DNA from 4 places in the Devosia sp. 919 genome. Region 3 is predicted to be linked to each of the others. Evidence: predicted binding sites of a transcription regulator. Region 3 holds the regulator's gene; each other region holds the start of a gene.
What was found. The regulator PhoB, encoded in region 3, activates phosphate uptake and scavenging genes when phosphate is short. The targets are predictions, from matches to a motif close to TGTCATNNANCTGTCAT.
Positions count from the first base shown of each region.

Region 1 (5,108 bases), 360 kb from region 3:
GTGGTCATTCCCCCTCAGCATGAAGCAAAGAGGCGGAGCGGCCCGGAGGAATACCGGCCGCGCCACCAGGAGTGATTTGACGATGACCCAACCCTTGTTGATGCCCAAGGCAACAGCTGTCTGGCTCGTCGACAACACGGCGTTGTCCTTCGAGCAGATCGCAGCTTTCTGCACGCTTCATCCGCTCGAAGTGCAGGGCATCGCCGATGGCGACGTCGCCGGCGGCATCATGGGCGTGAACCCCATTCAGAATGGCCAGCTGACCCGCGAGGAGATCGAAAAGGCCGAGGCTGATCCCAATTATCGCCTCAAGCTGTCTGATCCCAAGGTCCGTGTTGCCGCTGCCAAGCGCAAGGGCCCGCGCTATACCCCCATTTCGCGTCGCAATGAGCGCCCCAATGCCATCAAGTGGCTGGTGCGCAACCACCCCGAACTCAAGGACGCGCAGATCATGCGTCTGGTCGGCACCACCAAGTCCACGATCGATTCGGTGCGTGAATCCACCCACTGGAACTCGGCCAACCTGACCCCGATGGATCCGGTGACGCTGGGCCTGTGCAGCCAGATCGATCTCGATCTCGAAGTTGGCCGCGCGTCCAAGGGCGTTGTGGGCTCCGAAGTTGCCGAGGAAGGCACCATGCTGATGACGGCCGAGGAAGCGCTCGCGCGTTCCGGTGCGCGCGGTCATTCCGATGCCGAAGGCTACAATGACGAGGAAAGCACGCGTCGCTCTTCTGACCAGCACACCGAGTTCGATGCCGACTCGGTGTTCTCCAAGCTCAAGTCCCTCAAGAGCAACAGCGACAACTAATCCTCTAGCCCCGAACAGCTCCGCTCCATGGTCGACCTCTACTTTGTTTCAGTGGCCGGCCTGGCGGTTCTGATCGTTGGCCTGTCCAAAGCCGGCCTGCTGGGCGGCCTGGGCGTTGTCGGCGTCCCCCTCCTCACCCTCATCATGCCGGCCCGCGATGCCGCCGGCATGATGCTGCCAGTGCTGCTGGCCATGGACGCCATCGCCATCTACGCCTATCGCCAGCAGTTCAGCTGGCACATTCTCAAGATCATGCTGCCCGGCGCGGCGGTCGGCACGCTGATCGGCTGGGCGCTTTGGTCGGTGGTTTCCGACGCCATGGTGCTGCTCTTTGTCGGCATCATCACCCTGCTTTTTGTGCTCGACGCTGTTTTGCCGCTGCGCAAAAAGCTCGAGGGGCTACCACCCTCCACGCCATGGGGCGGGTTCTGGGGCGGCTTTGCCGGATTTACCAGCTTTGTGTCCCACACGGGCGGCCCACCCTTCCAGATCTATGTTCTGCCCCAGCGCCTGCCGCCGCCAATTTATTCGGGCACCAATGCCATCTTCTTTGGCGCCGTGAACTCGGCCAAGCTGATCCCCTATTTCTTCCTGGGCCAGCTCTCCGTCCAGAATCTCACCCTGTCCGCCGCGCTGATCCCGGTGGGCGTTGCCGGCGTGCTGATCGGCATCTGGCTGGTGCGGCGCATCTCCGTCACCCTCTTCTACCAGATCGCCTATGGGCTCGTGTTCTTCCTGGCGCTCAAGCTGATCTGGGATGGCGTGCGGGCGGTGTTCCTCGGTCTCTGACCGCAACAAAAAAGGCCACAGCTCCCGCCATGGCCTTCCCGGTCCAACTGTGTTGGAGCGCAGAGCTTACTGCATGCCGCTATTGAATTTGTAGAGTTCGTCCTTGATTTCGAGCTTCTTTCGCTTCAACGCGCTCACCGTGAGATCATCGAGCGGCTTGTTCTGCAGCTCCGCCTGGATCTGACGATCCAACTCCTGATGACGGCGCTCCAACGCCGCGATGTGGCCTTCAGTCGTCATGACAACTCCTTACGCCTGACTGGACGACGCTAAGGTTCCAGATAAAATGTGACTTGTCGATGACAATAGGTCCGCCGATCAAATCCGTGTGCAAAACGCCGCCGGATCGGGTAATGGGGAACAATGTTGCGTGCCCTGGGGGAACCGCCGTTCGATGCTGCCGCTGACCAAGGAACAGGAAGCCGGCCTCGGGCTTGAACTGGCCACGAAACGCCAGGAACACGCCGATCTGGACGCTGCCATCCACACCCTAACCGGCTCGGCTTTTGCCGACCGAATGCTGATTCAGCGGCTCAAGAAGCGCAAGCTCGCGCTCAAGGATCGCATCGTCCAACTCGAAAATATTCTCCTGCCCGACATCATCGCCTGACCCCTCCCCCGCTTGAGTTGTGGCAACAATTGGGCTAGGAGCGGCCTTTGTGCAGCCCGCGGGGGGACCGAGGCCATGCTCACCAAACCAGCCGTTGCGATTGTCATGGGCAGCCAGTCCGATTGGCCCACCATGCGCCTTGCCGCCGAAACGCTTGAAGCGCTGGATGTGGAATATGAGGCGCGCATCGTTTCCGCGCACCGCACGCCCGAACGCCTGGTCGAGTTCGCCACCACAGCCCGCGCGGATGGCTTCCAGATCATCATTGCCGGCGCTGGCGGCGCCGCCCACCTGCCCGGCATGATCGCCGCCATGACCCCGCTGCCCGTGTTTGGCGTGCCGGTGCGCTCCAAGGCGCTTTCGGGCCAGGATAGCCTCCTGTCCATTGTGCAGATGCCCGGCGGCATCCCGGTCGGCACCCTCGCCATCGGTGAGCCCGGCGCCATCAACGCCGCCCTCCTCGCCGCTGCCGTATTGGCGTTGCATGACGACGAGCTTGCTGAACGGCTCGATGCCTATCGCGCCAACCAGACCGCTTCCGTTCCGCTTTTCCCCACCGACACCGAGTAGATCATGCCCGACACCACGCCCCTGCCGCCCGGGACCACCATTGGCATCCTTGGCGGTGGTCAGCTCGGCCGGATGCTGTCGCTTGCCGCCAGTCGCCTGGGCATGCGCACCCACATCTACTGCCCCGACCCCGATAGTCCCGCCTTCGAGGTAACCCCCCACAAGACCGTCGCCGCCTATGACGATGAAGTGGCGCTCGCGGCCTTCGCCGATGCCGTCGATGTGATCACCTACGAGTTCGAGAACGTCCCCGCCGCGACTGCAGCCTTTCTCGCTGAGCGGAGGCCCCTGCGCCCGGGCGCTCAGGCACTGGCCGTGTCGCAGGACCGCCTGGCCGAAAAAGCCTTCCTTGCCTCCAAGAACATACCGGTAGCCCCTTATCGGACAGTGGAATCACTCGATCAACTGCAAACCGCCATGGCCGAGCTCGGTTTCCCCGCCGTGCTCAAGACCACCCGCCTCGGCTATGACGGCAAGGGGCAGCGGGTGCTGCGTGATCGCGCCGAAGCTGCCGAGGCTTTTGCTGCGCTCGCCCCCAAGCCGCTCGTGCTCGAGGCCTTCATCCCCTTCAGCCAGGAGATCTCTGTCGTTGTTGCCCGCAGCCTTTCCGGCGAGGTGCGCAGCTACGAGCCGGCCGAGAATGTGCACCGCAACCACATCCTCGCCACCAGCACCGTACCGGCGGCGATTCCCCCCGCGCTCGCTAAGCATGCCGGCATGATCGCCAAAGCGATTGTCGTCGCCCTCGATTATGTCGGCGTGCTGGGTGTCGAGTTCTTTGTTGTCCCAGGCGAGTCGCGCCCTACCCTGCTGGTGAACGAAATCGCGCCGCGCGTACATAATTCCGGTCACTGGACCGAGGCGGTGTGCCTCACCGATCAGTTCGAGCAGCACATCCGGGCGATTCTCGGCTGGCCGCTCGGCGATCCCGCCCGACTCGCCGATGTCGTCATGGAGAATCTGGTGGGTGACGAGGTCGGCCGGGTGCCCACTTCGCTGCAAGGCTTCACCCAGCCTCACCTTTATGGCAAACTGGAAACGCGGCCCGGTCGCAAGATGGGCCATATCAATCGCCTGTTGCAGCCGGACCGGCCCTAAACTTGGGCTTTTTCGCTTGCAAAGGTGGACAAGTCCGCGGGGTTGGGCTATAGAGCCCCCACGGTGACCGGCCCTGCTGGTCGGCGACGTGGCTTTATTTAGTCGCGGCGCTTCCATCCAATCATATTTCACCAGGCTTTAAGGGGCGGTTGACCTTTGCAAGTAGTCGTTCGCGATAACAACGTTGATCAGGCGCTGCGCGCGCTCAAGAAGAAGCTGCAGCGCGAAGGCGTCTTCCGCGAGATGAAGCTGCGCAACTACTACGAGAAGCCCTCCGAGAAGAAGGCGCGTCAGAAGGCCGAGGCCGTGCGCCGCGCTCGCAAGCTGGCTCGTAAGCGCGCCCAGCGTGAAGGCGGTCTGCCCGCTCCAACTCCAACGGCACGTCCCGGTCAGCCCGCTCGCCCAAGCGCAAGCACGCTGCCCCGCACCTAAGTCGTTCAGAATTCATTCATAATGCGTTCATAACGCCGCTCCTTTCGGGGCGGCGTTATGCTTTTGGCCCTTCAGCCTCCGGCTGCAGGGACCACCCGCTCAAAGAACGGCCGCGCATGCTCGGGCCAGATACCCCGCTCCCACAGGTCCACATGGGTCCCGCCGGGCTCGATCCACAGCTCATCCTTGTTGGGAACAAGCTCGTATAACCTCTGGCCATTGCTGACATCTATGGTCGTGTCCGCAGTTCCATGCGCCACCAGCACCGGCTCGGCCACATCCGTGATCCACTCATTGACGGGGAACTGGTCCTGCATCACCCAGTACACCGGCAGCATTGGATAGCGCTCCCCGGCTACCGTCACCGCCGACAGGAACGGCGTTTCCAGCAGCAACGCCGCCGCATCCCGCTCGCTCGCGACATAGGTCGACGGCCCTGACCCCAGAGATCTCCCCCAGATTACAACGGGATAGCCTTTGCCCGCGGCCCAGTCGAACGCGGCCAAGGCGTCGGTTAGAATGCTATCCTGGCTCACCGAACCAGGGGAAGCGGGGAAGCCGCGATAATCAAATGCTAGGAACCCAAAGCCTTCCGACGCCCATTGTGCGAAGCGCTCATTCTCGGCCGAAAAGCTGCCGCTATTGCCCTTGTAATAAACGATCAGCGGCTTGCCCGGCTCAGGCGCCTTGTACCAGCCATTGACCACGCCATCGCCTGAGGGAATCGCCACCGCCTCGGCCCCGGCGATTCCCGCCGCCTCAAGTGGCGTCACCTCCCCTTCGAGGAAGTACTGCAGG
Region 1 is NZ_JABAOL010000001.1:3,227,634-3,232,741, forward strand. It holds gene HRQ64_RS15650 (cell cycle transcriptional regulator TrcR) at 83-811, shown strand; gene HRQ64_RS15655 (sulfite exporter TauE/SafE family protein) at 839-1,600, shown strand; gene HRQ64_RS15660 (YdcH family protein) at 1,667-1,840, opposite strand; gene HRQ64_RS15665 (DUF465 domain-containing protein) at 1,995-2,210, shown strand; gene purE (5-(carboxyamino)imidazole ribonucleotide mutase) at 2,286-2,780, shown strand; gene HRQ64_RS15675 (5-(carboxyamino)imidazole ribonucleotide synthase) at 2,784-3,878, shown strand; gene rpsU (30S ribosomal protein S21) at 4,035-4,310, shown strand; gene HRQ64_RS15685 (alpha/beta hydrolase) at 4,382-5,108, opposite strand, start outside.
Region 1: the regulator PhoB is predicted to act here: its motif matches at 1,889-1,905, upstream of HRQ64_RS15660 (YdcH family protein).

Region 2 (5,108 bases), 1.8 Mb from region 3:
GTCGCCGAGGTGGTACGAGGCTGAGCCGCTAGCCTAGCCGCGCACCGCACCTTTGCGCCGCTGGCGCGCTGCCACCAAGCAGCGGGCCAGCCGCTCTGACCAGAACTGCACGCCAGCCACTTCGAGGATCTCGTCGTGGCGGATTTCGATCATCGTGGACTCAAGCCCCCGGCCGTCGCCATGCTGTTCCAGCGTCAGGGTCACACCGCTCTGGGCGGCATAAGGCAGGTTCCAGCCGACATTGAGTTCGGGATCCTCGGCCTTGAGCGCGTCATAGAGCGCCCGGGTGAAGCGCTGGTCACTGCCATGGATCAACCCGATGGGCCAAGGTCGCGCTACCCCGTGGTAAACGGGGGTAAAGGAATGCACGCAAACCAGAACCGCTTCCCGTCCGGCATGGCGTCGCGCTTCCAGCAAGGTGTGGATGGAGGCGTGATAGGGCTGGTGGAAGTGGCTGATCCGGAATTGCCGCTCGGCTTCATCCAAATTCCCATTGGCCAGGATCGGCGTTGCTTCCGACAAGGTCCAGATCAAATCGGGTGCATCGAGCGCGCGATTGCAGTCGATCACCAGCCGCGACACCGTTGATTGCACGAGGGGCGCGTCGAGCGCGTCGGACAAGGCCCGGCTGACGGCAAGTGCCCCCGGATCCCAGGCGATATGGCTCAGCCGTTGGACCTGCGACAAACCAAGATCGCCATAGCGTTCGGGAATGCGGTTGGAAGCGTGGTCGCACACGATCACGAAGGGCGATGTGCCCCGCGCATTGGTGACCACCACGGCCTTATCGGACGATACCACTACTTTGCCCCCGAACAGGTCCGCTCGCGAGCCGCACTAACCCCAGCCTCGGGCAAGCTGTCAACGCAGCGACCGCCGAATTCCTCTGAACCATCAGTGCTGGTCCACCAGGGCCATGAAGGACTTGGTGTCCATCACGAGCAGGGGATCGATCGGCCCGATCGCATCGACATCCTTGCCGGCGTAGTCAAGCCGATGCAGCACCGTGCGGATGAGGTTGAGCCGTCCCCGGCGCTTGTCATTGGAGCGCACCACCATCCAGGGGGCGTGGGGCACATCGGTATGCTCGAACATGGCGTCTCGCGCCCCGCTATAGGCTTCCCAGCGTCCCAAAGCTTCGATGTCGATCGGCGAAAGCTTCCAGACCTTGAGCGGGTCGTGACGGCGGTCGTGAAAGCGCTTGAGCTGCATTTCCCGGCCGATCGAGAGCCAGAACTTGAACAGATGGATGCCGTCATCGGTGATGCGGCGCTCAAATTCGGGGGCTTCCTGGAGGAAGTGCTCCACTTGCTTGGGCGTGGCATAGCCCATTACCCGTTCGACCCCCGCCCGGTTGTACCAGGAGCGGTCGAACAGCACGGTTTCGCCACCCGCTGGCATCCATTCCACATAACGCTGGAAGTACCACTGCGTCCTTTCCCGATCATTGGGCTTGGGCAGTGCCGCAATCAGATTGTGTCGGGGGTTGAGATTGGAAAGATAAGTCTTGATCGTGCCGCCTTTGCCCGCCGCGTCGCGTCCCTCGAACACCAGCATGACGCGCTCGGCCGTCGTCAGCAGATGAGCCTGCAGCAGCACCAATTGCTTTTGGAGTTCATACATCTCCGCCTCGTAGATCTCGAGGTCGAGCTTGTCGGCATAGGGGTATCCACCCGAGCGCATCGCGTTCTTCTTGATCGCTTCTGGCAGTTTGGGATTGTCGATATCGAAGTCGTCGAATGGATCGCTCAATCTTGTCGCTCCGCTGTCACGTGGACCGTGTTATAGAGATTATTTAGCACGCAAGAGCCGCCAAACTTGGGCGGTCGGTACTCCAAAGCCAATGGACGACGCCAACATTCCTCAAACTGTTCTTTCAGCTGGCACAGTGGCCGCGCCGAAATTACCTGTGCCCGCTATTCTGCTGGTGGTTGTGGCGGGCGTGCTGCTGGCCCTGGTAACCTGGTGCGGGTTGACCTGGTGGGGCGCCTGTTTAGGTTTTGCCGTGCTGGCGGCAACCATTCTTTGTCTCCCCATCGCGGCGCGACCGACGGATTTGATAACAGCCCCAAGCGTTGCATTGGCTGCGCAAGCCGCGGAAGACGACGCTGCTGTAGCCGCCTTTGCCGATGCGCTGGTCGACCCCTGCCTGGTTCTCGATGCACGCGCGACCTTGGTTCACGCCAATGGCGCTGCGCAGCGCCGCTTTCCAGCGATTTCCGTGGGCAAGCGATTGACCCTGGCCCTGCGTAACCCCGAACTGGTGCAAGCGGTTGAAGCGGCGCAACGGACCGGCCGTGCTCAAACCATCGAGATTCACGAGACGTTGCCCTCCGAGACCTGGGACAAAGTGGTGATTGCGCCCCTGCTGCGCGCCGGCGAGCACTCCCAGCAACTGATCATGACGGTGCAGAGCCTGACTGAACTTAAGCGCGTCGATGCCATGCGCAGCGACTTCATCGCCAATGCCAGCCATGAATTGCGCACGCCCTTGGCATCGCTGCTGGGCTTCATCGACACCCTGCTTGGCCCGGCAGCCAATGATCCGGCTGCGCGCGAGCGGTTCCTTGGCATCATGCGCGGCCAGGCCGATCGCATGAGCAAGCTTGTCGATGACCTCCTTTCGCTTTCACGCATTGAGATGCACCAGCATATCAGGCCAACAGGGACCATCGAACTCGCCGGCTTGTTGCGCGAGGTCCGCGACGGGCTGCAAACCCAGGCCGAAGCGGCCGGGCTCGACATCGTCCTCAGCCTGCCCGAAGGACCCGCCCGAACCATTGGCGATCGCGGTCAGCTCTACGAGGTGTTCGAGAACCTCATCGATAATGCGCTGAAATACGGCTCGGGCGGTAAAACGGTGGAGGTCGTCCTGCTGCCCGCCAACAAGCTTGGCTTTGCCCATATGGTCAGCGTTGTGGATCATGGGCCCGGCGTGCCGCCCGAGCATGTGCCGCGCCTGACCGAGCGCTTTTATCGCATCGATGCCGAAACCAGCCGCAAGCGGAAGGGCACCGGGCTTGGCCTAGCGATCGTCAAGCACATCGTCAGCCGCCATCGCGGACAACTCAGCATCCGCAGCGAATTGGGCCAAGGCATGCGGGTAGACGTGCTGCTGCCCTGACACCTGGCGTGATGTGAGGTCTGTCCGCCTGAAATCGGGGCAGGGACTAGGTTCTGGCAAAGAGGGATTGAGGCGTTGGCCTCTGGAAAACTGCGGTTACCAGGCAGCCTCAACCGCGCGCCCAGGCCTTATCACCGGGCGCGGGCGCCGTTGCGCCCGCCGTCGCGACGCTGTTCAGCGGCGCTTCTTGTCGATCTGGTGGTAGGCCCGGCGCGAATGGAACTCGCAATAGGGGCCGCTTTCCTGGGCGTGGCCGCCGCAGAAGTAGAAATCCTTGGCCAGTGGGTCGCCGATTGGCCACTTGCAGGTCTGCTCGCTCAACTGCAGCAGGCTGAGGCGCTTGTCTTCGGGGATGAAGATTTCAGCCGCCGCGGGCGCCACATAAAGCTGGCTTTCCATTTCCGGGCTCACCGCCAGTGCGGTAGCGCCGATGGACTGGGGCCGGCTCGCCATCTGGCGCGGCTTGGAGGAAGCTGCCGCGGCCGTCATCGGGCTCGACGATCCAGTGGAAGGGGAAGACATCCGGCGCGGTGCCGGGCGGGGGGCTGGCCGTGAGCGGGCCGCCGTGTTGGTGGGCTTGGCGCGGGCCGACAGCTTGAGCCGGTGCACCTTACCGATCACCGCATTGCGGGTGACCCCTTCACCCAGTTCGCCAGCGATCTGGCTGGCGCTCAAACCTTCCATCCAAAGCTTCTTCAAGAGCTCCACGCGGTCGTCTGTCCAGCCTTGTGGCTGTGTCTCCGAAACCATTGTCAAAGCAGAATCCTTCATTGTCCCGCCAGAAGCTCCGGCAGTCGTGGTCGTCTACACTTCGTATGTCTAGCGGGTCCGCCACACGAGATATCGTGCTCCCGATAGGTCAGAGAGTACGCTATCGGCGGAATCGGGATCAAGAGTCCCCAGCCACTTTCCCCGGAAAATGAATGGTTAAGAAGGGGTAAAGAAAGCTTGAGTCAAATCAGGCACTTGCCGGCGGCCACATTGACTTTGGTGCGCGAAACGGCTCAATTGGCCGCGCGACGCGCTGCAGATTATGGCGCGTTTTTGATTTTTTCGGGGACGTAGTTGCAGAATTGCTGCGCTCCCGCCCATTGCTCGCCGACCAAGAAGGATTGCACCACCATGTCTGCGCTCTACGGCACCTATGCCCGCTCCGGTCTCGCCTTTGAGCGAGGCGAAGGCATGCGCCTGTATGACCAGAACGGCGTGGCCTATCTTGATTTCCATTCCGGCATCGCGGTCAATGCGCTGGGCCATGGCGATCCCCATCTGGTGGAAACGCTCAAGTCAGCGGCCGAGAAGGTGTGGCACACCTCCAATGTGTTCACTATTCCCGAGCAGGAGCGGCTGGGTCAACGGCTGGTTGAGGCCACATTCGCGGACTCTGTGTTCTTCACCAATTCGGGCGCCGAGGCCCTCGAATGCGCGATCAAGACCGCGCGGCATTACTTCTGGGCCAAGGGCGAAACCGATCGCTATGAGATCATCGCCTTTACCGGCTCTTTCCACGGCCGGACCCTGGGCACCATCGCCGCTGGCGGCAATCCCAACTATCTCGAAGGCTTCGGCCCGCCGGTCCCTGGCTTCAAGCACACCGCTCCCGGTGATCTGGCTGCGGTGGAGGCGCTGATCACGCCGCAGACCTGCGCCATTCTCATCGAGACGGTTCAAGGCGAAGGCGGCGTTTCTGCCATGACCCCTGAATTCATGCAGGGCTTGCGCCGGCTGTGCGATGAGCACGGCATGCTGCTCGTGCTCGACGAAGTGCAGTGCGGCTATGGCCGCACTGGCCGGTTCTTTGCCTTTGAGTGGAGCAACATTACGCCCGACATCGTCGCCGTAGCCAAGGCAATTGGCGGCGGCTTTCCGCTCGGCGCTTGTCTTGCCAAGGGTGATGTCGCGGCTTCCATGGTGCCTGGCACCCATGGCTCCACCTATGGTGGCAATCCCCTCGCCACGGCGGTGGGCAATGCCGTGCTCGACC
Region 2 is NZ_JABAOL010000001.1:1,028,646-1,033,753, forward strand. It holds gene HRQ64_RS04955 (mannitol dehydrogenase family protein) at 1-24, shown strand, start outside; gene HRQ64_RS04960 (N-formylglutamate amidohydrolase) at 34-801, opposite strand; gene ppk2 (polyphosphate kinase 2) at 895-1,752, opposite strand; gene HRQ64_RS20440 (ATP-binding protein) at 1,910-3,124, shown strand; gene HRQ64_RS04975 (GcrA family cell cycle regulator) at 3,299-3,874, opposite strand; gene HRQ64_RS04980 (aspartate aminotransferase family protein) at 4,247-5,108, shown strand, end outside.
Region 2: the regulator PhoB is predicted to act here: its motif matches at 1,756-1,772, upstream of ppk2 (polyphosphate kinase 2).

Region 3 (5,108 bases):
GCGAACGGCACCGTCACCAATGGCTTTGCCTGGTCACTGTTCACCAATGCCGATAGCCGCGCCGCGCCGGCCTCCGCGGGCCTGCTGGGCGCCTTTGTGGGCTCCCTTTACATGATGCTGATCGTGATCGTCCTGGCCGTTCCTATCGGTGTCGCCGCGGCGATCTATCTCGAGGAATTTGCGCCCAAGTCGCGGCTGACCGACTTCATCGAGGTCAACATCAACAACCTCGCCGCCGTGCCCTCCATCGTCTTCGGTCTGCTCGGCGCCGCGGTCTTCATCAACTACATGCACCTGCCCATCTCGGCTCCCTTGGTTGGTGGTCTGGTGCTGACGCTGATGACGCTTCCCACCATCATCATCGCGACCCGTGGCGCGCTGCTGGGCGTTTCCCCCGCCCTGCGCCAAGCCGCCTTGGGCATGGGGGCCAGCAAGACGCAGATGGTGTTCCATCATGTACTGCCGGTGACGCTTCCCTCCATCCTCACGGCCACCATTCTGGGCGTCGCCCACGCCCTTGGTGAAACAGCGCCGCTCCTGCTGATCGGCATGAAGGCCTTTGTGGCCCAGGTGCCCGCTACCCCGCTCGATCAGGCCACCGCCCTGCCCGTCCAGATCTATCTCTGGCAGGGCAACGAGAACCGCAACTTCTTTGAACCGCGGACGGCAGCGGCCATCATGGTGCTGCTCGGCGTCATGATCGTGCTGAACGGCACGGCCATCTATCTGCGCTCGCGCCTCGAAAAGCGCGTCTGATCGACCTCACGCAACAAGGACATCGAAAATGGACATGCTTGCCGGTAAGGTGAAGTTGACCCAACAATCAGTGACTAGCGCCATGAACCCGTCTGCCGCCTTGGATCGTCCTATCCGGATCGAAGCCCGGGACGTAACCGTCCACTACGGCGCCAAGCAGGCTTTGTTCGGCATCTCCATCGACATCCCCGATCGCGCGGTGACCTCGTTTATCGGCCCCTCGGGATGCGGCAAGTCGACTTTCCTGCGCTGCATCAACCGCATGAACGACACCATCGAAGGCGCTCGAGTCGGCGGCACCATCAAGCTCGACGGCGAAGACATCTACGATCCCGCGCTCGACGTGGTGGAACTGCGCGCGCGGATCGGCATGGTGTTCCAAAAGCCCAACCCGTTCCCCAAATCCATCTACGAGAACGTCGCCTACGGACCGCGCATTCACGGCTTAGCGCGCAACAAGTCCGATCTCGACGAGATCGTTGTCTCCTCGCTCCGCAAGGCCGGTCTGTTCGAGGAGGTCAAGGATCGCCTCAACGAGCCCGGCACCGGTCTGTCGGGCGGCCAGCAGCAGCGTCTCTGCATTGCTCGCGCCATCGCGGTCGGCCCCGAGGTCATCCTGATGGACGAGCCCTGCTCGGCCCTTGATCCGATCGCCACCGCAATCATCGAAGAACTTATCGATGAGTTGCGCGAGAACTACACGATCGTGATCGTCACCCACTCCATGCAACAGGCAGCGCGTGTGTCCCAGAAAACCGCGTTCTTCCACCTGGGCAAGCTGATCGAGGAAGGGGTGACCGAAGACATCTTCACCAACCCGGTCCACAAGCAGACGCAAGACTATATCATGGGCCGCATCGGCTGATTTGCCCGGCACCAACGGAGGAAACGCCATGCCCGCCACTAAAGACCACATCGTAACGTCCTACAGCGACGAACTGGTCGCGCTTGCCCAGGCCATCGCGGAAATGGGCGGCATGGTGGAACTCGCCATCGAGAACGGCACCAAGTCGCTGCTCAAGCTTGACCGCGAACTGGCCGACCTCACCATCATCGCCGACCAGCGCATCGACGACATGCAGCGCCGCATCGACGACATGGCGGTGTCAATGATCGCCCGGCGCCAACCCATGGCTTCGGACCTGCGCGCCATCATCACCGCGATCCACGTCGCCCAGGACCTGGAGCGCGTCGGCGACATGGCCAAGCAACTGGCCCGCCGCTCCCTCAAGCTCGAAGGCATGAACCTGCAGCCCACCTTCTATAACGGCGTCAAGAACATGACGGCGCTGGTGCTGGGCCAGATCAAGAACGCACTCGATGCCTATTCGAACCGCGACGCTGCCGCTGCCATCGAGGTTTGCAATCGCGACGACGAGGTCGATGCCATGCACACATCGCTCTTCCGCGAACTCCTGACCTATATGATGGAAGACCCGCGCAACATTACCACCTGCACCCACCTCCTGTTCTGCGCCAAAAGCCTCGAGCGGATCGGCGATCACGCCACCAACATTGCCGAGCGGGCCTACTACCTGCAAACCGGCCGGCAGCTTACGGGCGACGTTCAGGAACTGCACCGCACGCAAATCAAAGCATAGCACGCACCAAGGTTTATTTTGGCGCCACCCTGCCCCTAGGGAAAGGGAGTGCGCAGTTGAACAATCGGGCCAATGAGCCCGACTGGAGGGTAACCCATGCCAGCCACAATTCTTGTTGTCGAAGACGAAGAAGACCTCTCGATCCTCCTGCGCTACAATCTCGAGGCAGAGGGCTTTGCGGTGCTCACGGCCGAAACCGGCAATGATGCGCTTGAGCATATCAAGGACAAGGTTCCCGACTTGATCCTGCTCGATTGGATGCTGCCCGAGATTTCCGGGATCGAGTTGTGCCGGCGTCTCCGTGCCCGCCAGGAAACCGCATTGATCCCCATCATCATGCTGACGGCTCGCGGCGAGGAAGAAGAGCGCATCCGGGGTTTGGCGACCGGCGCCGATGACTACATGGTCAAGCCCTTCTCGGTGCCTGAACTGGTTGCCAGGGTGCGGGCCCTGCTGCGCCGCGCCAGCCCAAATCTCGTCACCGCCTCGCTCAAGCTGGGTGACCTGGAACTCGATCGCACCACTCACCGGGTGCGCCGGGGCAGCCGCGACGTCCATCTTGGCCCTACTGAATACCGCCTGCTGGAATATTTGATGCGCCATCCCGGCCGGGTTTATTCGCGCGAGCAGTTGCTCGACGGCGTTTGGGGCAACGAGGTTTATGTCGATGAACGCACCGTTGATGTGCACATCGGCCGCCTGCGCCGCGCGATCAACCGGGGCCGCGATGCCGATCCGATCCGCACGGTGCGGGGCGCTGGTTATGCCTTTGACGAGCGTTTCGCCCAGCCCGCCTGAGCGATCCTGCTCTCGCCTGTTGATGATTTTGTAACGATCTGCTCAAGCGGTTTGTTAAAAGCCGGCTGCTAACGCTGTTTTCTTGAGGGAACGGCGGGGCAGTGCATGACCACCACGGATCAACGCCTGATCAACGAGCTTGCCAACCAGCCGGCTCCGGGTTCCACGACGTCCGGCGGCGGCATCACCCTGCAGCGCGGCCTCGCCGCTGCCGAGCCGGCGTGGCGCGCTCTTGAGCGCGAGGCGATCTTCACGCCCTACCAGCGCTTCGACTGGATTGCCGAGATTGCCCGCGCCCAGCAGCTCGAAGATGCGGACTTCGTCACCCTACAGATCGAATTCGATGGCAGCCCCGCCGCCCTGCTTCCCTTGCATCTTCACCGCAAGGCCGGCTGCACCTTTGCGGCCATTCCCGGCTCCTCCTTTGGCAACAGCGACTGGATGCCTGTTCGGCGCGATGCTGCGGCGCTTCTTACCCGACCCGTGCTGAACCGGGCCTTTGCCCGGTTGCGAGACGAGGCCGGCGTCGATGTGCTCAGCTTCGAGCACCTGCCTGCCCAATGGCGAGGCATAGACAATCCCCTGCTCAGCTTTCCCCATCAGCCTTCGCCGGACCATTTCTATTATGCCGACATTGCGCCCACCATGCTCGAAACGCTTCCTAAGAAGCGGCGGGTCGATATCCTGCGCGGGCGTCGCCGGCTCGAGGAAACGCTAGGTCCCGTCACTTTGCGCCGCGCCACAACGCTCGAGCACATCGACCAAGTCCATGCGGCCTTCCTTGAGCATCGCTCCGTGCGATTCCGGCAAATGGGCGTGCCAAATGTCTTTGCCGAGCCTCACTTCCGCGCCTTGTTCCGGGATGGGGCCATTGCCGGCGCCAGCGAGGACAAGCCGGCCGTAGCGCTCCATGCGCTTTATGTCGCCGAGGAAATCGTGGCGACGGCGGTAGGCACCTATTCCCCCTGTCATTATTCGCAATACATCAACTCCAACACGGACGGGCCGGCCTCCAAATACAGCCTTGTGGGCCTCCTGATGTTCCTGCTGGTGGAAGATCTTATCGCCGCCGGGATCAGCAGCATCGATATGGGCGTGGGCGATTTCGCCTACAAAACCTCCTGGACCCAGAAGACGCCGATCAACGACGCGGCGATTGCGCTAAGCGCTAAGGGCACTGCCGCCGCCGCCCTCCTTAATGGCAAGCGCGCGCTTAAGCGGCACATCAAGCAGAACGACAAGCTTTGGAGCTTTGCCAAGCAGCTGCGCCAGTGGCGCCAGCCAAAACCCGACTGATCGACCCTATCCTGCAGCCGGACGACGGGCCACAAGGCTCGTGACGATCAGATAGGTCAACACCAGCGCTCCCGCCGTGATCATCACCGCCAGCAGTACCAGCCCGGTCTTGGGCGAAACCGGTGCACTCGACACCACCGGATGCGACACCAGGCGCATATCAGGGAATGCAGCGCCCCCGTCTACCTGAGCCCGCGCCGCTTCCGCCTGCTGCAGGTAACGCTCGAGGACGCTACGTTGCGCCGCCGCATCGCGCTGCAGCGCCGCGAGGGCCACGCTGTCGCGCTCTTCCCCGCCGACGGATTGTTGCAAGATCTGCTGGTCGGCCGCCAGTGCCGCAGCCAGAGCCGCTTCAGTCTCGGCCTGCCGATCCATCTGGTCAGCAATGTGCCGCGCCGCGGTAGCGAGTTGCGCATCGACGTCCGCAATCTGCGCCCGCAATCCCAGAACATTCGGATGGTTGAACGATAAACTGCTGGCTTGCTGCGCCAGCTGTCCCTGCAGACTGGCCCGGAGCTGAATGAGACTTCTGCCCCTTGCATCCGCCGCCAGTTCCGTGCTGCCCACCAGCGAACCTCCTAGCGCCAGGCGCTGCCGCAGCACCGCCGCACGCGCCCTGAAGCTCGAACTGCGCTCCTCAGCCGCAAGCCGTCGCCC
Region 3 is NZ_JABAOL010000001.1:2,868,123-2,873,230, forward strand. It holds gene pstA (phosphate ABC transporter permease PstA) at 1-756, shown strand, start outside; gene pstB (phosphate ABC transporter ATP-binding protein PstB) at 839-1,621, shown strand; gene phoU (phosphate signaling complex protein PhoU) at 1,650-2,357, shown strand; gene phoB (phosphate regulon transcriptional regulator PhoB) at 2,454-3,155, shown strand; gene HRQ64_RS13935 (GNAT family N-acetyltransferase) at 3,261-4,451, shown strand; gene HRQ64_RS13940 (GumC family protein) at 4,458-5,108, opposite strand, start outside.

Region 4 (5,108 bases), 1.0 Mb from region 3:
CCATGCCGATTTCGAGTTGATGCCCAACGAGATCCTCGCCGTGATCGGGGATAATGGTGCGGGCAAATCCACCCTGATCAAGGCGCTGTGTGGCGCGGTGCTGCCCGATGGCGGGGAGATCCTGCTTGAAGGCAAGCCGGTCAATTTTCGCTCCCCGCTCGAGGCGCGGATGGCGGGGATCGAGACGGTGTACCAAGATTTGGCGCTATCCCCTGCCCTCTCGATTGCCGACAACATGTTCTTGGGCCGGGAGTTGCGCAAGCCCGGCATCGTTGGGTCGGTGTTTCGCGGCCTCGACCGGGCGCGGATGCAAAAGATCGCGCGCCAAAAGCTGTCTGAGTTGGGACTGATGACGATCCAGAACATCAACCAGGCGGTGGAAACCCTGTCGGGCGGGCAACGGCAGGGCGTCGCGGTGGCGCGGGCCGCGGCCTTTGGCAGCCGGGTCGTGATCATGGATGAGCCGACAGCGGCGCTCGGGGTCAAGGAAAGCCGGCGCGTGCTGGAACTGATCCTCGATGTGCGGCGGCGCGGCTTGCCGATCGTGCTCATCTCGCACAACATGCCCCATGTATTCGAGGTGGCTGATCGCATTCACATCCACCGCCTCGGCAAGCGAATCGCAGTGATCAACCCCAAGGACTTTTCCATGTCCGATGCGGTGGCGATCATGACCGGGGCGATGCCGCCGCCGGTAGAACAAAAGGTTTGAGCATGGATTTGGGTTTGCGGGACAAGGTCGCGGTGATCACCGGCGGCACGGTGGGGATTGGGCTGGCGGTGGCCGAGGGGCTGGCGACAGAAGGGGCCAATCTGGTGCTGGTCGGGCGGGATGGGGAGCGCGCCGAGCGGGAAGCCATCCGCATTGCCGAAACCTATGGGGTCATTGTTTCCGCCATTGGCGCCGATGTGGCAACGGCCGCCGGCTGCGAGGCGGTGATCGCCGGGGCCAAGCGCGGCTTTGGCGGGGTCGATATCCTCATCAACAATGCCGGCACCGGCTCCAATGAAACCATCCAGGAGGCCGATGACGCCAAATGGCAGTATTACTGGGACCTGCATGTGATGGCGGCGGTGCGGCTGGCGCGCGGGCTGGTGCCCAGCATGAAGGCGCGGGGCGGCGGGGTCGTGCTGCACAATGCCTCGATCTGCGCGGTGCAGCCGCTTTGGTATGAGCCGATCTACAACACCACCAAAGCCGCACTGATGATGTTCAGCAAGACGCTCTCGACCGAAGTGGTGGGCGACAATATCCGCGTCAACACCATCAATCCCGGGCTGATCCTGACGCCCGACTGGATCAAGACGGCCAAGCAGATCGCCGGCGAAGATGGCTGGGAGGCGCATCTGCAGGGCGTTGCCAACGAGGCCGGGGGCATGAAGCGCTTCGCCAGCCCCGAGGAGCTGGCGAATTTCTTTGTGTTCATGTGCTCGGACAAGGCCAGCTATTCGACGGGCTCGACCTATTTCGTCGATGGCGGCTGGCTGAAGACGGTTTAGGCGCGGGGGCTGCGCGACGTGGGCTAAGCCCACGCGCGGGGGCGTTTGCGCCGGATCAGCCCGTCTGGACCAGCCGGGTGCGGAGCAGTTCGCCACTGTCGCTGAGGATGGAATAGGCGATGCCGGTCAGCAGGGAGTTGATCCGGCGCAGGGCGTGCACGGTTTCAAGGTGCAGGTCGCTCGACTGGATGCTGGTGGGGTTGCCGTCGCGCATGCGGCTGAAATGCTGCTCCATGCTGCGCCGCTCGAGCACGCCGATCTCGTCCTTCTCCGCCACGAGCTGGCGGGCCGAATCGGTGTCCTCGGACACAAGCACATTGAAGGCCAGTTGCATGTTGCCCAGCACGCGCGCATGCAGGTCCGTCAGCTCGTTCCAGCCCTGGGACGAAAAGGCGAGGCGCCGCTCCTGCTTTTGCTCGGCGAGCTTGAGCAGCTGCTTGACGATGATGTCGCCGGCCTGTTCGAGGCTGATGGCGAAATTGGTCAGGTCCTTGGCGCGGCGGGTCTGGGCGGCGTCCATTTCCTCCCATTCAAGGCGCGTGAGGAACAGCTTGATCTCACGATTGGCCTGATCGACCTCGGACTCGAGCGCCTTGATGCGGCGGATGGCTGTTTTGTCGCAGCTTTGGAAGATTTCCATCACCGGCTGGAGCATGACCTCGACCGTTTCGCTCATGCGCAGCAATTCGCGCGTGGCGCTGGCGAGCGCGGCATCGATGTTGCCGGTAGGGGTCGAGAGCAGAGCGTTGCTGCGCAGCCGCGCGACATTGAGCTCGCCTTCGACCGGCGCTTCGCTGATGAAGCGTTCGGTCAGGCGGGCAACAAGGCCGGTTAGCGGCAAACCCAGCACCAGAACGGCGAAGTTGAAGCCGATATGGAGGATGCTGGCCTGGAGGCCGACACTGCCTGGAATAGCGTCAAGCAGATGGGGCAGCAGCTGGACCAGCAACAGAACGAGGATCGCAGCGCCGCCGCGGAATGCCAGCGCGCCAACAGCGATGCGGCGGGCCCGCACATCGGCGGCCCGGGTCATGCTCCAGGAGATCAGCGTGCCGCCCAGATTGGCGCCGAGCACAAAGGCGGTGGCCACTTCGAGCGGGATAAGGCCGGTGGCGCCAAAGGAGATGATGACGAGAACGCTGGCGACGGAGGAATAGGACGCCCAGGTGATAAGCGCGGCGACAAGGAAACCGGTCCAGAGATCGCCCTGCAGATAGGTGATGACCGAGCCCAGCGCGCGGCTGTCGCGCCAGGGGGCGGTGGCTTCCCCCACCATTTGCAGCGACAGGAGCACAAAGGCGATGCCCAGCACCATGCGGCCGAGCTGCTTGGTGCCGCGGCTTTGGCCGCGCAGGAACAGCATGCCGCCGATGATGATCAGCGGGGGCATGAGGAGGGTGAGATCAAAGGACAGGATGCTGGCCACGAGCGCCGAGCCGAAATAGGCCCCCAGCATCAGTGCGAGGCCCGTGCCGCCTTCGAGGAGCCCGCCGGCAGCAAAGCTCGAGGCGAGCGCGGCAACGGCAGTGGAGCTTTGCAGGGCAACGGCCATGGCAGTGCCGGCAGCGGCGGCGCCGATGCGGCTTTTGTTGGCGTAAGCCAGCAAACGCTTAAGCTGGGGCGAATAGGCGCGCTCAACCGCGGTCCGCACCATGCGCACTGCCCAGAGCAGCAGCACGATGGCGGCTACCAGATGCACTGCGATGAAATACAAACGACGCCTCCTTGAGCGGCCAAATGGCCAGCCCCTATGATGTTCACATGAACCCCAGTGATGCAACTGCTTGGGGCAAAACCGCGAATGACGCTGTGCGCTGTCATAAAACGGTTAGGTGCTCCAACTAGAAGCCTAAGCAGGCTGCAGCAAGGCCATCAACCCCCCTTCTTGAATGTTCAAATGAGCATTTCAGTTTGCAAAGGAAGAATCGATGCTATCAAGTGGTGCCAAGCTTGGGACGAAAAGCTCCCAGCGCAATAACATGGGAGTGAGCATGTTCAAAAACGCTTTGCTGTTGTCTGCAGGACTGGTCGCCGTGATGTCGGCAACACCGGCCTATGCTCAGACCGAAATCACCTGGTGGCACGCCATGAGCGCCGAACTCGGCGAAAAGCTCGAGGAAGTGGCGCAGGGCTTCAATGAAAGCCAGACCGAGTACAAGGTCACGCCCGTCTTCAAGGGCACCTATCCCGAAACGCTCAATGCCGCAATCTCGGCATTCCGCGCCAACGAGCAGCCCGCCATCGTGCAGGTTTATGAAGTTGGCACCGGCACGATGATGGCTGCCCAGGGCGCCGTTTATCCCGTGCACCAGCTGATGACCGACAAGGGCGAGCCGTGGGATCCGAGCGCCTTCCTGCAGCCAGTTGTCGGCTATTATTCGGACACCGAAGGCAACATCCTGTCGATGCCCTTCAACTCGTCCACGCCGATCTTCTACTACAACAAGGACGTGTTCGAAAAAGCCGGCCTTGATCCGGAAGTCGCGCCCAAGACCTGGGCGGAAGTGGAAGAATTCTCGCGCAAGATCGTCGATTCCGGCGCAGCCAAGTGCGGCCTGACCACGGCCTGGATCACCTGGATCCACACCGAAAACATGTCGGCTCTGCACGATCAGCCGTTCGGCACGCTCGAAAACGGCTTTGGTGGCGCCGCTTCCGAGCTGACGTTCAACAATGAAGCGGTCGTCAAGCATTGGGGCAATCTCAAGAAGTGGGCTGACGAAGGCCTGTTCCAGTATGGCGGCCCGGTGGGCGGCAACGATTCGCAGCCCAAGTTCGTGGCGCAGGAATGCGCGATGTTCATGAACTCCTCGGCTGGCCGCGCTGGCGTGATCCGCAATGCCGTGGACTTCGAAGTCGGCTTTGCGCCCCTGCCCTATTATGACGACCTGATCGACGAGCCCAAGAACTCGATCATCGGTGGCGCCACCTTGTGGGTGCTGAACGGCAAGTCCGACGAAGTGTATTCGGGCGTCGCCAAGTTCTTCACCTATCTGAGCCAGCCCGAAGTGCAGGCCGATTGGCACCAGTTCACCGGCTATCTGCCGATCACCACGGCAGCCTATGAGCTGGGCCAGGAGCAGGGCTACTACGCCAAGAACCCGGGTTCAGACATCGCCATCGAGCAGATCATGCGCGGCACTCCCACAGCCAACTCCAAGGGCGTGCGCTTCGGCAACCTGACCCAGGTCCGCGATGCCGTGGACGCCGAGTTCGAGGCCATGCTGGCCGGCCAGAAGACCGCCCAGGAAGCACTGGACAGCGCCGTGGAGCGCGGCAACGCCATCCTGCGCGATTTCGAAGCCAACAACAGCTAATCCGCTACCGTCAGGAAGACCCGCGCCAATGGTGCGGGTCTTCATCCGAGGCCCAGCCAGCGAGCCCCAATGCAGTCCAAACGCACGATTTTCCCCAACAAACTGCTGCCTTACGCGCTGCTGGCGCCGCAGCTGATCATCACCATCATCTTCTTCCTGTGGCCCGCGGCCCAGGCAGTCCGGTCGAGCTTTGAACGCGAAGATCCGTTCGGCTTCCGAACCACCTTTATCTGGTTCCAGAACTATACCCGGCTGTTTGCCGACCCCGGCTATCTGCGCGCGGCCTCCAAC
Region 4 is NZ_JABAOL010000001.1:1,870,012-1,875,119, reverse strand. It holds gene HRQ64_RS09035 (ATP-binding cassette domain-containing protein) at 1-712, shown strand, start outside; gene HRQ64_RS09030 (SDR family oxidoreductase) at 715-1,500, shown strand; gene HRQ64_RS09025 (Na/Pi cotransporter family protein) at 1,556-3,214, opposite strand; gene ugpB (sn-glycerol-3-phosphate ABC transporter substrate-binding protein UgpB) at 3,492-4,817, shown strand; gene ugpA (sn-glycerol-3-phosphate ABC transporter permease UgpA) at 4,887-5,108, shown strand, end outside.
Region 4: the regulator PhoB is predicted to act here: its motif matches at 3,316-3,332, upstream of ugpB (sn-glycerol-3-phosphate ABC transporter substrate-binding protein UgpB).